DNA from 4 places in the Phyllobacterium sp. UNC302MFCol5.2 genome. Region 3 is predicted to be linked to each of the others. Evidence: predicted binding sites of a transcription regulator. Region 3 holds the regulator's gene; each other region holds the start of a gene.

Region 1 (3,161 bases), on a different contig from region 3:
ACTGGCGGCCTTTGGGTGGGATCCTATGTCAAGGTTTGCACGCACCAGTGGCTCGACAAGCGAGGTGTCGCTGCGGTGGCCCCGCCGGCAGTACGGCAAAGCCGGACGGAGGGCATGGAGGGCCATCGGCGTGCGGCCGCACTCAGAATTCGCCAAGGCGAGTCGGCAATCTGAGCCCTCTGCGTTCGAAGATTGCCCGTCGCTGAGCATCTGGCAACCGAAACTGCTACGCAGCCGATAGCCGTCGGCATTAGGAGTACCTTCCGCTCGTAGGTGCGATTGCTTTACAAATACTCGACTATTCCGGCCTAGAACGGGATTTCGTCGTCGAGATCGCGCGAGAAATTCCCGCCAGAACTGGAGGAACTGCTCGAAGACGATGCGTTGGAACGGCCGAAGTCGGAGCCATAGTCATTGTCGGAAACCTGCCCGCGCGCCGAATTGTTGTCGAAGGACCGGCCACCGCTCTCGCCGCGCGAATCCAGCATCTGAAGTTCGCCGCGGAACTTCTGCAGCACGACCTCGGTCGAGTAGCGGTCATTCCCGGTCTGGTCCTGCCATTTGCGTGTCTGCAGGGCGCCTTCGAGATAGACCTTCATGCCCTTCTTCAAATATTGCTCGGCGACCTTGGCGAGATTGTCGTTGAAGATGACGACGCTGTGCCACTCGGTCTTTTCCTTGCGCTCGCCGCTGTTCTTGTCGCGCCAGCTTTCTGAGGTGGCGATGCGCAGATTGACGACAGGATCGCCCGAACCGAGCCTCCGCACTTCCGGGTCAGCGCCAAGATTGCCTACCAGAATGACCTTGTTGACACTGCCTGCCATGATATGAACTCCATCAACCCTGTTCTAAAAATTTCGGCCATCATACAGAACGCGCATGGACGGCGGGCAATTGATTACCGCTATCCACAATATACAGCCCGCGCATTTCCCGCTTCGCCGTCCAGCTGATAGGCTCCTGCCAAATCTGTCAGGAGGTTTGGCATATGATTGTTGTGCAACCTGTCGCCAGGATGCCGCACAATGCACTTTCATCGCGAAGCGCTTTGCGACGATCGGCAAGTCTCTTGCCCTTTGTTCTATTTTTGTTCTATCACTTGCCCTAGCAATGTCAACATGGCTATGGTGATTCCGACCGGGTTTGATCTCGCAAATCGCCAAAGACTTTCTAAATAAGGGAAAGTCTCTCGCCTGAGAGCAATCCCTCCTTCCAAACGGCGTGCCTCAAAGGCAAGACTCATGAGCGATCAGAAGTATATTTCCATTCGCGGTGCTCGCGAACACAACTTGAAGAATATTGACCTCGATCTGCCGCGCGACAAGCTGATTGTCATGACGGGGCTGTCCGGATCGGGGAAGTCGTCGCTCGCCTTCGACACGATCTATGCGGAGGGACAGCGTCGCTATGTCGAGAGCCTGTCGGCCTATGCGCGGCAATTCCTTGAAATGATGCAGAAGCCGGACGTCGACCAGATCGATGGCCTGTCGCCGGCTATCTCGATCGAGCAGAAGACAACCAGCCGCAATCCGCGTTCCACGGTCGGCACGGTTACGGAAATCTATGATTATCTGCGCCTGCTGTTCGCGCGCGTCGGTATTCCCTATTCGCCGGCAACGGGGCTGCCGATTGAAAGCCAGACGGTCAGCCAGATGGTCGATCGCGTCCTGGCGCTTGAGGAAGGCACGCGCCTTTTCATTCTCGCGCCGATTGTCCGCGGCCGTAAGGGTGAGTACCGCAAGGAACTGGCGGATCTGCAGAAACGCGGCTTCCAGCGCGTCAAGGTGGACGGCATCTTTTATGAAATCGCCGATGTCCCCGCCCTCGACAAGAAGTACAAGCACGATATCGACGTTGTGGTCGATCGTATCGTCGTGCGCCCGGACATGTCGGCGCGCCTTGCCGACAGTCTCGAGACCTGCCTGAAACTCGCCGACGGCATCGCCATCGCGGAATTTGCCGACAAGCCGTTGCCGGCTGACGAGACGGCGAGTGAATCCGCCAACAAGTCGAAGAACGAGACCCATGAACGGCTCATGTTCTCGGAAAAATTTGCCTGCCCGGTTTCGGGATTTACCATTCCCGAGATTGAGCCGCGGCTGTTCTCGTTCAACAATCCATTCGGCGCCTGCCCGACCTGCGATGGACTTGGCACGCAAAAGGCCATCGATCCGACCATGATCGTGCCTGATGAGAATGTGACACTCAAGAACGGAGCCATCGCACCGTGGTCGAAGTCGAGTTCGCCCTACTACAACCAGACGCTGGACGCGCTCGGCGCAGCCTATGGCTTCAAGCTTGGCGACCGTTGGAGCGATTTGAGCGAAGAGGCCCAAAAAGCCATCCTCTATGGCACCGGGAACCGCGAAGTCCAGTTCGCCTATGATGACGGTCTGCGGTCGTACCGCACGACCAAGCCTTTCGAGGGCGTCATTCCGAACCTCGAGCGTCGCTGGAAGGAAACGGATTCCGCCTGGTCGCGTGAGGAAATCGAACGCTTCATGTCCGGCACCCCCTGCCCGGCCTGCAACGGCTACCGGCTGAAGCCCGAGGCGCTGGCCGTCAAGATCGGCGGATTGCACATCGGCGAGGTCACCGAGAAGTCCATCCGCCATGCCGACGCCTGGTTCCGCGACATCGACAAGACGTTCAATGACAAGCAGACCGAGATTGCCGCGCGCATTCTCAAGGAGATCCGCGAGCGCCTACGCTTTCTGAACGATGTCGGCCTCGATTATCTCGCGCTGTCACGCAATTCCGGCACCTTGTCGGGCGGCGAGAGCCAGCGTATCCGGCTCGCCTCGCAAATCGGCTCTGGCCTGACGGGCGTGCTTTATGTCCTTGATGAACCGTCAATTGGCCTGCACCAGCGCGACAACGAGCAACTATTGAAGACGCTGCGTCACCTGCGGGATCTCGGCAACACGGTAATCGTCGTAGAACATGATGAAGACGCGATCCTGACGGCTGATTATGTCGTCGACATTGGACCGGCGGCTGGTATCCATGGCGGCGAAATCATCGCCCAGGGAACGCCCGCCGACATCATGGCGAGCCCAAAATCGCTGACCGGCAAATACCTTTCCGGCGCGATCGAAGTGGCCGTGCCATCAGAGCGGCGCAAGCTGAACAAGAAGCGCATCAAGGTCGTCGGCGCACGC
Region 2 (3,161 bases), on a different contig from region 3:
CCCGTCAATTGCTCATCCGCCAGAAGGACGGCGCGCGGCTTGAGCGCCTGCTCGCCCGGCACCACCGACGCGATCGGGGCGCCTATCCAGCGCAGGGTTCCATCCGACCCGAGGGCGAAGTCGCCATTGGCAGACGCGGCAAAGCGCTCTGCCCGGCTCTCGAACTCCGCAGCCAGGGCTTTTTGCGCGGCTGCCCGGAGGGCTTTGGCATCCGTTCCCTCGACCTGTGCGTCCGTTGTGAAACGGAATCCGTCCAGGCGTCCAACATGGTGCCCTTCGACAACGACGTCCCCGGCAGGGCTGATTTCGGCTTCTAGCATTGTATTCTCTCTCAGGCGCCTCATAAGCACGCTTGTCCTGCGGTCTACGAAGCGTTTCGTCAACCGTTCATGCAGTGCATCGGATAGTCTGTCCTCAATTTCACGCGTCTTTTCTTGCCAATGTGTCGGATCTGCCAGCCATCCGGGCCTGTGCGACACAAAAGTCCACGTTCTGATCTGGGCGATCCTGCGTGAAAGAGCGTCAATGTCACCGTCCGTGGAATCGGCCCGGCGCACCTCTTCGGCCATGTAATTCTCGTTTACATGACCGAATTCGACGAGATCGGTATAGACCGACGCGATGATGTCGGCATGCTGCGCCGGCGCGATCTTGCGGTAGTCTGGAAGCGCGCAGGCATCCCACAACAGCGCCACGCGCTCCGGCGTATTGGCAAGCGGGGCAACGTCGGGATCGGCCGAAAGAAACTCGAGCGCTTGCTGGTCGACGGCGGGGAGCGCACGCGTCAGCCCTTCGATCGGTGCCGGTGTCTCGATCGAACGCTTCAGCGCAGCGATGCTCGAATAGTCGAAACGAGCCGTCCGCCACTGCAATATCTTGACCGGGTCGAATGTGTGCGACTCGACGCGTTGCACCAGCTCCTCGGAAAAACCGGAAATTGCCCCCGTGACCCCAAAGGTACCGTCGCGCAAGTGCCGCCCGGCTCGGCCGGCAATCTGGCCGATCTCGGCCGAAGAAAGGTTGCGGAACTGATAGCCGTCAAATTTCCGGTCCTGGGCAAAGGCGACATGGTCGACATCAAGGTTGAGACCCATGCCGATCGCGTCGGTCGCGACCAGATAGTCGACATCGCCCGACTGGTAGATTTCGACCTGCGCATTGCGCGTCCGGGGACTCAAGGCGCCCATCACCACGGCAGCGCCGCCGTTCTGGCGCCGGATGAGTTCGGCGATCGCATAGACCTCCTCGGCCGCGAAGGCTACGACCGCGGTGCGCGGCGGCAGGCGGGTAATCTTCTTCGATCCCGCATAGGTGAGGTTGGAAAGCCGCGGCCGCGTGACGACGGAAATGCCGCGCAGGAGCTTTTCGAGAATACCGCGCATGGTGGCGGCGCCGAGCAACAATGTTTCCTGGCGTCCGCGCAGATGCAGGATGCGATCGGTGAATATGTGCCCGCGCTCGAGATCATTGGCGAGCTGCACCTCGTCGATGGCGACGAAATCCATGTCGGTCTGGCGCGGCATGGCTTCCACTGTGCAGACTGAATAGCGCGCGCCGACTGGATTGATCTTTTCCTCGCCCGTTATCAGCGCAACGTTTGCCACGCCGACCCGCTGCACCACGCGGTTATAGACCTCGCGCGCGAGTAGCCGCAGCGGCAGGCCGATCATCCCGGTCTGGTGCGATAGCATCCGTTCAATGGCGAGATGCGTCTTTCCCGTATTTGTCGGTCCGAGTACGGCCGTAACGTCACGGCCCGTCAGGACGAGAGGAAGTTCAGAGGTGGGCATAAGGTTCATCAACTACATTCCAATACCGGTACCAAGGCCCAATCAGGTGAATGAGTAGTAGCCGGGCATGCTTTTCCGCGTAGCACTTTCAACGTCCGACAGAAAGTATGCGGGGGCGACCGGATAAACAATCATGAACCGATTCACGGAGTCTTCCATTAAGAAATAGAACGCGAGAAGAACGAATCAGCTACGAATCAGCTCTAGGATGAGATTCCTGATTTGTTCACGGCAATATGTAGATTTTTGCAATCCGAGTCCAGCTAAATGCTGAATCGGCTTTTGCCGAGATGAGCAGTCCTGTGGCATCTGCATTAACGATAATGCCAGAATGAAAGACGCCCGATTGAATAAAATACGACTGTAAATTCAATAAGTTATTAGAAATTCGAGCAGAAAAGTACTGCGTGTGGTTTTACTCCTGCGAATCCGACTGGAAGCGCGCAACGGCCAGGTAAAGCCCTGTCGTTTCGCGCCTTGTTACGCAAGTACGACATCGCTGTTAGGAGAAGATTCAGGGCTTGCGAATGAAGAGTGTCTCGCGAGACCGCGCGACACTCTTTGGCAGGATCAGCTGAAATATTGTCCGCCATTCGCCGAGATCGTGGAGCCGGTGATGAAGCCGGCATCGTCCGATGCCAGGAACACCACGCAACGCGCGACTTCCTCCGGCTCACCGAGACGGCCGACCGGGATTTGCGGAATGATGCGCTCGTTGAGCACCTTCTCGTCGATCGCGCGCACCATCTCTGTGCCGATATAGCCCGGGCAGATGGCGTTGACGGTGATGCCGGCGCGCGCGCCCTCCTGGGCCAGCGCCTTGGTGAAGCCGATATCGCCTGCCTTCGACGCCGAATAATTCGCCTGTCCCGCCTGGCCCTTCTGACCGTTGATCGACGATATGTTGATCACCCGCCCAAATTTGCGGTCACGCATGCCGTTCCACGCCGGGTGCGTCATGTTGAAGAGGCCCGTGAGGTTCGTATTGATGACGTCATTCCACTGCGCCGGCGTCATCTTGTGGAACATTGCATCGCGCGTGATGCCGGCATTGTTGACGAGAACGGCGACCGGGCCGAGATCGGCCTCGATCTTGGCTATGCCGGCTGCGCATTCCTCATAGTTGGACACGTCCCATTTGTAGGCTGGTATGCCGGTTTCCTTGCTGAATTTCTGCGCCGCTTCGTCATTGCCGGCGTAGTTTGCCGCAACATTATAGCCGGCCTTCTTCAGCGCAATGCTTATGGCAGCGCCGATGCCACGTGTTCCGCCTGTTACGATTGCTGTTTTTGTCATTGTCGCCCTCCCTTTAAACGTATTTATGCCAATCAAGAAAATGTTGAGAAAATCGAAAGCGCAGGGCCTACCGAC
Region 3 (3,161 bases):
AAGCGTAAGGGCGCTGCCGCAATCAGCAAGCAACTGAACGAATACTGGAAAGCCTCTTTCGGCGTCACCTATCTCGAACTCAGTAATCCGCTCGCAACAGCTTCGAACAAGTCCGGCTATGACGGGTCGCGGCTCGATGCCGGCGCTCGTCTCGAATATGCACCCGATGCCGAACATACCTATTACGGCTTCGGACAAGGAACTTTGTCGCGATCCGGCGACATCGAGCGCGGCGACCGTCTTGGCGTCGGCGCCGAATATCAGCTCACCGAAAAGATCGGGCTAAACGGCGAAGTATCCTATGGCGCGACCGGGCTCGGCGCCCTCGCCGCCGTCACCTATGAGCCGACAGCGGAGGATAGTTACTATCTCGGCTACCGCCTCGACCCCGATCGCGCTTTCGACCTTGACCGAACCTACGATCTCGACGGGACTGATTACGGCGCGATCGTCATCGGCGCGCGCCGCAAGCTTGACGACTATTGGTCGACCTATGCTGAGAACAATTACGACCTGTTCGGGAGGCGCAATTCGCTCGCTCAAACCTACGGTGTCGTCTACACGCCCGATACCAGATGGACGGTCGATGGCGGGCTGGAGATCGGCACAGTCGAAGACGATACGATCGATCCCTCGACAAATCTCGAACGCTCCGATTTCGACCGCAAGGCGATCTCCCTGTCGGTCGGCTACAAGGATGAGGATCGCATTGCCGCGCGCATTCGCGGTGAGACGCGTTTTGAAGATTCCGACGATGATACCCGCGATCTCAACACCTACCTCTTCGCAACCGGATTCAGCTGGAAAACGAACGACAACTGGCGGCTGCTCGCCAATATCGATTCAGTACTCTCGGACTCGAACGGTGATGGTTCGTTCAGGGATGGCGACTATGTCGAAGCCTCGCTCGGCTATGCCTACCGTCCAATCACGAATGACCGGCTGAACGCCCTTTTCAAATACACCTGGCTTTACGATCTTCCGGGCGAGGATCAGGTCAGCGCGGTGACTGGCGACGAATACGGGCCGGCACAGCGCAGCAACATTCTTTCCGCCGATTTGACCTACGATCTCGTTCCCTGGCTGTCCGTCGGCGCGAAATATGGCTTCCGCTACGGCGAAGTGCGCGAGCGGCTTCAGGACGATCTCGACGCATTCTCCGATTGGCAGACTTCCTCGGCGCATCTTGGCATTGTTCGAACCGATTTTCATATCGTCAAGAAATGGGACGCCTTGCTGGAAGGGCGGGTTATGTACATGGCCGAGGCGGATACGACAGATCTTGGCGTGCTCACCGCCGTTTATCGCCACGTCGGTGACAACTTCAAGGTCGGCGTCGGCTATAATTTCGGGAATTTCTCCGACGATCTGCGCGACCTGACGCTCAACGACCGCGGTGTGTTCTTCAACGTCGTCGGCAAGTACTGACGCATCGGCGTTGTTCATCGCGCAGGTGCCGGCAACGGGCCAGATGCGCTATTTGGATATCGGCGCACTCTTTCTACACGACATATTAATACTTGTGGAACACAACTGGAACAGATAGTGTTTGTTCTGGTTTTGTTTTTCCGATTCCGTTTCGAAGGATCGCCGATGCTCACGCGTAAACAACACGAACTTCTGCTCTTTATCCATGAGCGTCTTAAGGAAACCGGCATCCCTCCATCCTTCGACGAGATGAAGGATGCATTGGACCTTGCGTCCAAATCAGGGATACATCGGCTGATAACAGCGCTCGAGGAACGAGGTTTCATTCGACGGCTTGCTAACCGTGCGCGGGCGCTGGAAGTCCTGCGCCTGCCGGATTCAATTGCGCCTGGTCTCAATGCGCAAAAGAAATTTTCGCCAAGCGTGATCGAGGGCAGCCTCGGCCGCAATGTCGCCCCCCCCCGCCCGCAGCCACGCGCTTCGGATGATGAGGGTGCGCCGACGATCGTCAACATACCCGTCATGGGCCGGATCGCGGCCGGTGTGCCAATATCGGCCATCCAGAATCAGACGCATATGATCGGCCTGCCGCCGGACATGATCGGCAGCGGGGAGCATTATGCGCTGGAGGTCAAGGGCGATTCAATGATCGAGGCGGGCATCTTCGACGGCGATACGGTCGTCATCCGGCGCGGCGACACCGCCAATCCCGGTGAAATCGTGGTTGCGCTTGTCGATGACGAAGAGGCAACCTTGAAGCGCTTTCGGCGCAAAGGGGCATCGATTGCTCTCGAAGCCGCCAATCCGGCCTATGAGACGCGCATATTCGGGCCGGATCGGGTGCGCGTGCAGGGCAAGCTGGTCGGTTTGATCCGCCGTTACTGACGTGTCGGGTTTTCCTGATCGTCTGCCGGTGGCTTGGTCTTTGCGGCACGCCGTTGCGGTTTTTGCTCCGCAAGATTGCGGGCGGTGCGGGAAAAAGCCCGATAGGCGTTCCATGGGCGCTGAGGGGAGCCCACGGCGTAGATAATGTTTGCAGACTGGAGGCGTGCCTGCAGTTGTTCTACAGCAAATGCAGCCGCATCAAGGCCGGACGGTGGATCGACCTTGTTGTCGCCGAACCTGATTTCTGCGGAACCGCGTAGCGCCAGGTCCTGCGCCGTAATTACAAGAACGTCCCCCGGCTCGCAGGTTGCTGTGGGACCGGTAAAGGCAAGGACGACGATATCGCCCTCGGCACAAGCCGTTGATTTTTTGGTCGGATCGTCCGTATAGGCGACGATCAGGCCGCCGGCTTCCCTCGCCAGGCACACGCCGTCGGCGCACTCAAATTGTCCATCGGCCGGCGATGAGCCATTCTTTGCCGGCGTTAGCACTTGAATTGCGCCGTACCCCTGCTGCCAGTTATCGAGGGTGAACCGGCTTGCTGTTGCGCGGTTCACCGCCAGCGCGTCATCAGGTGCACTCAAGGCAACGAGTTTGCCTTCTTCGGCAATCACTATATCCGGCGGACGTGCAGAGCGGAGCGGCACTATGGCCAATGCCATTACTGCAAATCCAACGAGCCGCAGCCGCGTTGTCAGCAACATGAGCAGGACCAGCCCCGCGGTCATCAAAAGCAGGCTCGTTTGCGGCATTGATCCGAAATTGCCGCTTGGCGAATGCGCGCTGACCATCTTCGCGATCGCAATGACCCATTCGATGCCGCGTTCCATGACAGCAAACGGCAGCCA
Region 4 (3,161 bases), 150 kb from region 3:
ATCCTCATGGCGCTGGTTCTATCATTCCTTGCAACCCTTTTTCCCGCCTGGCGCGCAGCCAAGCTCGATCCAGTTGAAGCCCTGAGGTACGAATAGATGGCAGCCGGTCCCATTCTTCAACTGACGGGCGTCGGCCGTCGGTACAATGAGATCGACCGCGAATTGGTGATCCTCAACGACGCAAATTTCGCGCTGGGCAAGGGCGAGATGGTGGCCCTTGTCGCACCGTCGGGCGCCGGCAAGTCGACCCTGCTTCATACGGCCGGACTTCTGGAGCGGCCCGACAGCGGCGATGTGATTCTTTCCGGAAGGTCGTGCGGCACGCTTTCTGATGAAGAACGTACCGCAATCCGCCGCAACGACATTGGCTTCGTCTACCAGTTTCATCATCTCCTGCCGGAGTTTTCCGCACTTGAAAACGTGATGATGCCGCAGATGATTCGCGGTATGAAGCCAGGGATAGCGGCTGAGCGGGCGCAGCAGCTCCTCGATTACATGAAGGTCGGGGCGAGGGCTTCGCACCGGCCGAGCGAACTTTCGGGCGGCGAGCAGCAGCGTGTGGCGATCGCACGTGCGGTCGCTAACGCGCCGCTGGTGCTCCTGGCTGACGAGCCTACCGGCAATCTCGATCCTGTTACCTCGTCCTATGTGTTTGAAGCTCTGGAGGCGCTCGTTCGCCAATCCGGGCTTTCGGCGATGATCGCGACACACAATTTCGATCTCGCCCGCCGCATGGACCGGCGCGTGACCCTGAAGGACGGTAAGATCACCGATCTTTGATCCCCCGGGGATTTTCGGGGGCCTGACAGTCGCGTCCAAAATGAAGCGCGCGGTCAAATAATCCTGTTCAAATGCGCTTCGCTGCGGACATCGTTCATCTTCTCTTAAGATTTTGCAAACCATAGCGCCAACCCGCGCTCTGGTTCGCTTGACTTTAGAACAAAAATAGAACAAAACATATACATAGAGACAACGAAGAAGGGTTTTACCGATGAGCGAACTTTTCCAGGACGTCATGTCATTCGTTACTGTCAGCCTTTTCATTGCCACTTTCGCAATGTGGGTCAGCGTAATCTGAAAATCTGAGATCGCGCGGCAAAGCGTCAGCCCGCGCGATCTTGCTCTATCCACTGTTGCGGTCGGGCAAGAACCCCAATACGGGTGGACACCGTGTGGCGCTTGTTCGACTATGCCGCAGCGGTGAATCAGTTCTCCGTTCAATATCCGGAGACGACAATTGGCAGACGGGCAGGGCAATAGCGGCGGCAAGGCAAACGCGCAGGCGCTGCGATTCGTCCACCTGAGGGTTCACTCCGCCTATTCGCTGCTCGAAGGCGCATTGCAGGTTCCCAAGGTCATCGACCTTGCGGTTGCCAGCAAGTTTCCGGCGCTGGCAATCACCGATACGAACAACCTCTTCGGCGCACTCGAGTTTGCGCAGAAGGGTTCGAAAGCAGGATTGCAGCCTATCATCGGTTGCCAGCTCGACATTGCTTTCCACGACCAGGCCGAAGAAAGCCGCAGCGCCAATCGGCGCGAGGCGCTTGGTCTTGCCCCGTTCGTACTGATCGCCGCCACCGAGGCTGGCTATGCCAATCTCGTTCGCCTCGTGAGCCGTGCCTACCTTGAATCACCTGCTGGCGATCCAATTCACATAGCGGCGGACTGGCTTCCCGGCAGAACCGACGGCATCATTGCCTTGACGGGCGGACCGGAGGGGCCGATCGCCAAAGCGATCAAGGACGACCGCAGTGACCGGGCCCGCCAGCGCCTGAGCCTGTTGCGGTCGCAGTTCGGGGATAGGCTCTACGTCGAATTACAGCGACATGCGGGGTACGATCGTGCTCTGGAGGCAGCGCAGGTCGAACTGGCCTATGAGCTGGAATTGCCGATTGTAGCGACGAACGATGTGTTCTTTTCAAAAAGCGAAGACTACGAGGCGCACGATGCGCTGCTTGCCATTGCCTCGGGTTCGCTCCTTTCCATCGACGACCGGCGCCGCCTCACGTCGGACCACTATCTGAAAAGCGAAGCGGAGATGGTGGCGCTCTTCGCCGATCTGCCGGAGGCAATCGAAAACAGTGTCGAGATAGCGCTGCGTTGTTCCTATTATCCCAAGAATCGCGCTCCGATCCTGCCGCGCTTTACCGGCGAAAGCGATGATCCCGATGCGGCCCTCCAGGCGGAGGCCGATGAACTCGCCCGGCAGGCGCGGGAGGGTCTTGCCCAGCGTATCCAGCAACAGGGTCTGGCTGAGGGCCATACGCCCGAGCAATATGCAGAACGACTCGAATACGAGATCTCGATCATCACCCGGATGAAATATCCGGGATACTTTCTCATCGTTTCTGACTTCATCAAATGGGCAAAGGCCCATGACATTCCGGTTGGGCCGGGTCGCGGCTCGGGTGCGGGTTCGCTCGTCGCCTATGCGCTGACGATCACCGACGTCGATCCGTTGCGCTTCTCACTGCTGTTCGAGCGCTTTCTCAATCCCGATCGTGTATCGATGCCCGACTTTGACATCGATTTCTGCCAGGAGAGGCGCGATGAAGTCATCCGCTATGTGCAGGGCAAGTATGGCCGCGATCAGGTGGCGCAGATCATCACGTTCGGAACACTGCAGGCCCGCGCCGTGCTGCGCGATGTCGGGCGCGTTCTCGAAATGCCCTATGGCCAGGTCGACCGCCTGACCAAGATGGTTCCGGCCAACCCCGCCAACCCGGTTACGCTGTCGAAAGCCATCGAGGATGAGCCGCGTCTTCGCGAGGAGCGCGACAAGGAGCCGGTGGTCGAGCGGCTGCTCGATATTTCGCTCAAGCTCGAAGGCCTTTATCGCCACGCCTCTACTCACGCAGCCGGTATCGTCATCGGTGACCGGCCGCTGTCGGAACTCGTGCCGATGTACCGCGATCCGCGTTCGGACATGCCGGTCACCCAGTTCAACATGAAGATGGTGGAAGAAGCGGGGCTCGTAAAGTTCGACTTCCTCGGCCTTAAGACGCTGACCGTGCTGCAAACCGCGGTCAACCTCGTCAAGCGGCGCGGAATCGCGGTCGACCTTTCCAATCTGCCGCTTGAAGACAAACTGACCTACGAGATGCTCTCGCGCGGCGAGACGGTCGGCGTGTTCCAGGTGGAAAGTACCGGCATGCGCAAGG

What was found. The regulator LexA, encoded in region 3, represses DNA repair genes until DNA is damaged. The targets are predictions, from matches to a motif close to TGTTCNNNNTGTGTTCNG.
Region 1: the regulator LexA is predicted to act here: its motif matches at 1,078-1,095, upstream of uvrA (excinuclease ABC subunit UvrA).
Region 2: the regulator LexA is predicted to act here: its motif matches at 1,957-1,974, upstream of BR48_RS0109870 (helicase-related protein).
Region 4: the regulator LexA is predicted to act here: its motif matches at 947-964, upstream of dnaE (DNA polymerase III subunit alpha).

Annotation. Positions count from the first base shown of each region.
Region 1 covers NZ_JMLL01000017.1:29,402-32,562, reverse strand. Annotated here, with positions in the region: gene hisD (histidinol dehydrogenase) at 1-174, shown strand, start outside; gene BR48_RS0121500 (single-stranded DNA-binding protein) at 309-824, opposite strand; gene uvrA (excinuclease ABC subunit UvrA) at 1,242-3,161, shown strand, end outside.
Region 2 covers NZ_JMLL01000010.1:1,625,467-1,628,627, reverse strand. Annotated here, with positions in the region: gene BR48_RS0109870 (helicase-related protein) at 1-1,799, opposite strand, end outside; gene BR48_RS0109865 (beta-ketoacyl-ACP reductase) at 2,361-3,086, opposite strand.
Region 3 covers NZ_JMLL01000013.1:307,292-310,452, reverse strand. Annotated here, with positions in the region: gene BR48_RS24920 (hypothetical protein) at 1-1,428, shown strand, start outside; gene lexA (transcriptional repressor LexA) at 1,594-2,313, shown strand; gene BR48_RS24915 (ComEC/Rec2 family competence protein) at 2,307-3,161, opposite strand, start outside.
Region 4 covers NZ_JMLL01000013.1:160,946-164,106, forward strand. Annotated here, with positions in the region: gene BR48_RS0117465 (lipoprotein-releasing ABC transporter permease subunit) at 1-96, shown strand, start outside; gene BR48_RS0117470 (ABC transporter ATP-binding protein) at 97-780, shown strand; gene dnaE (DNA polymerase III subunit alpha) at 1,238-3,161, shown strand, end outside.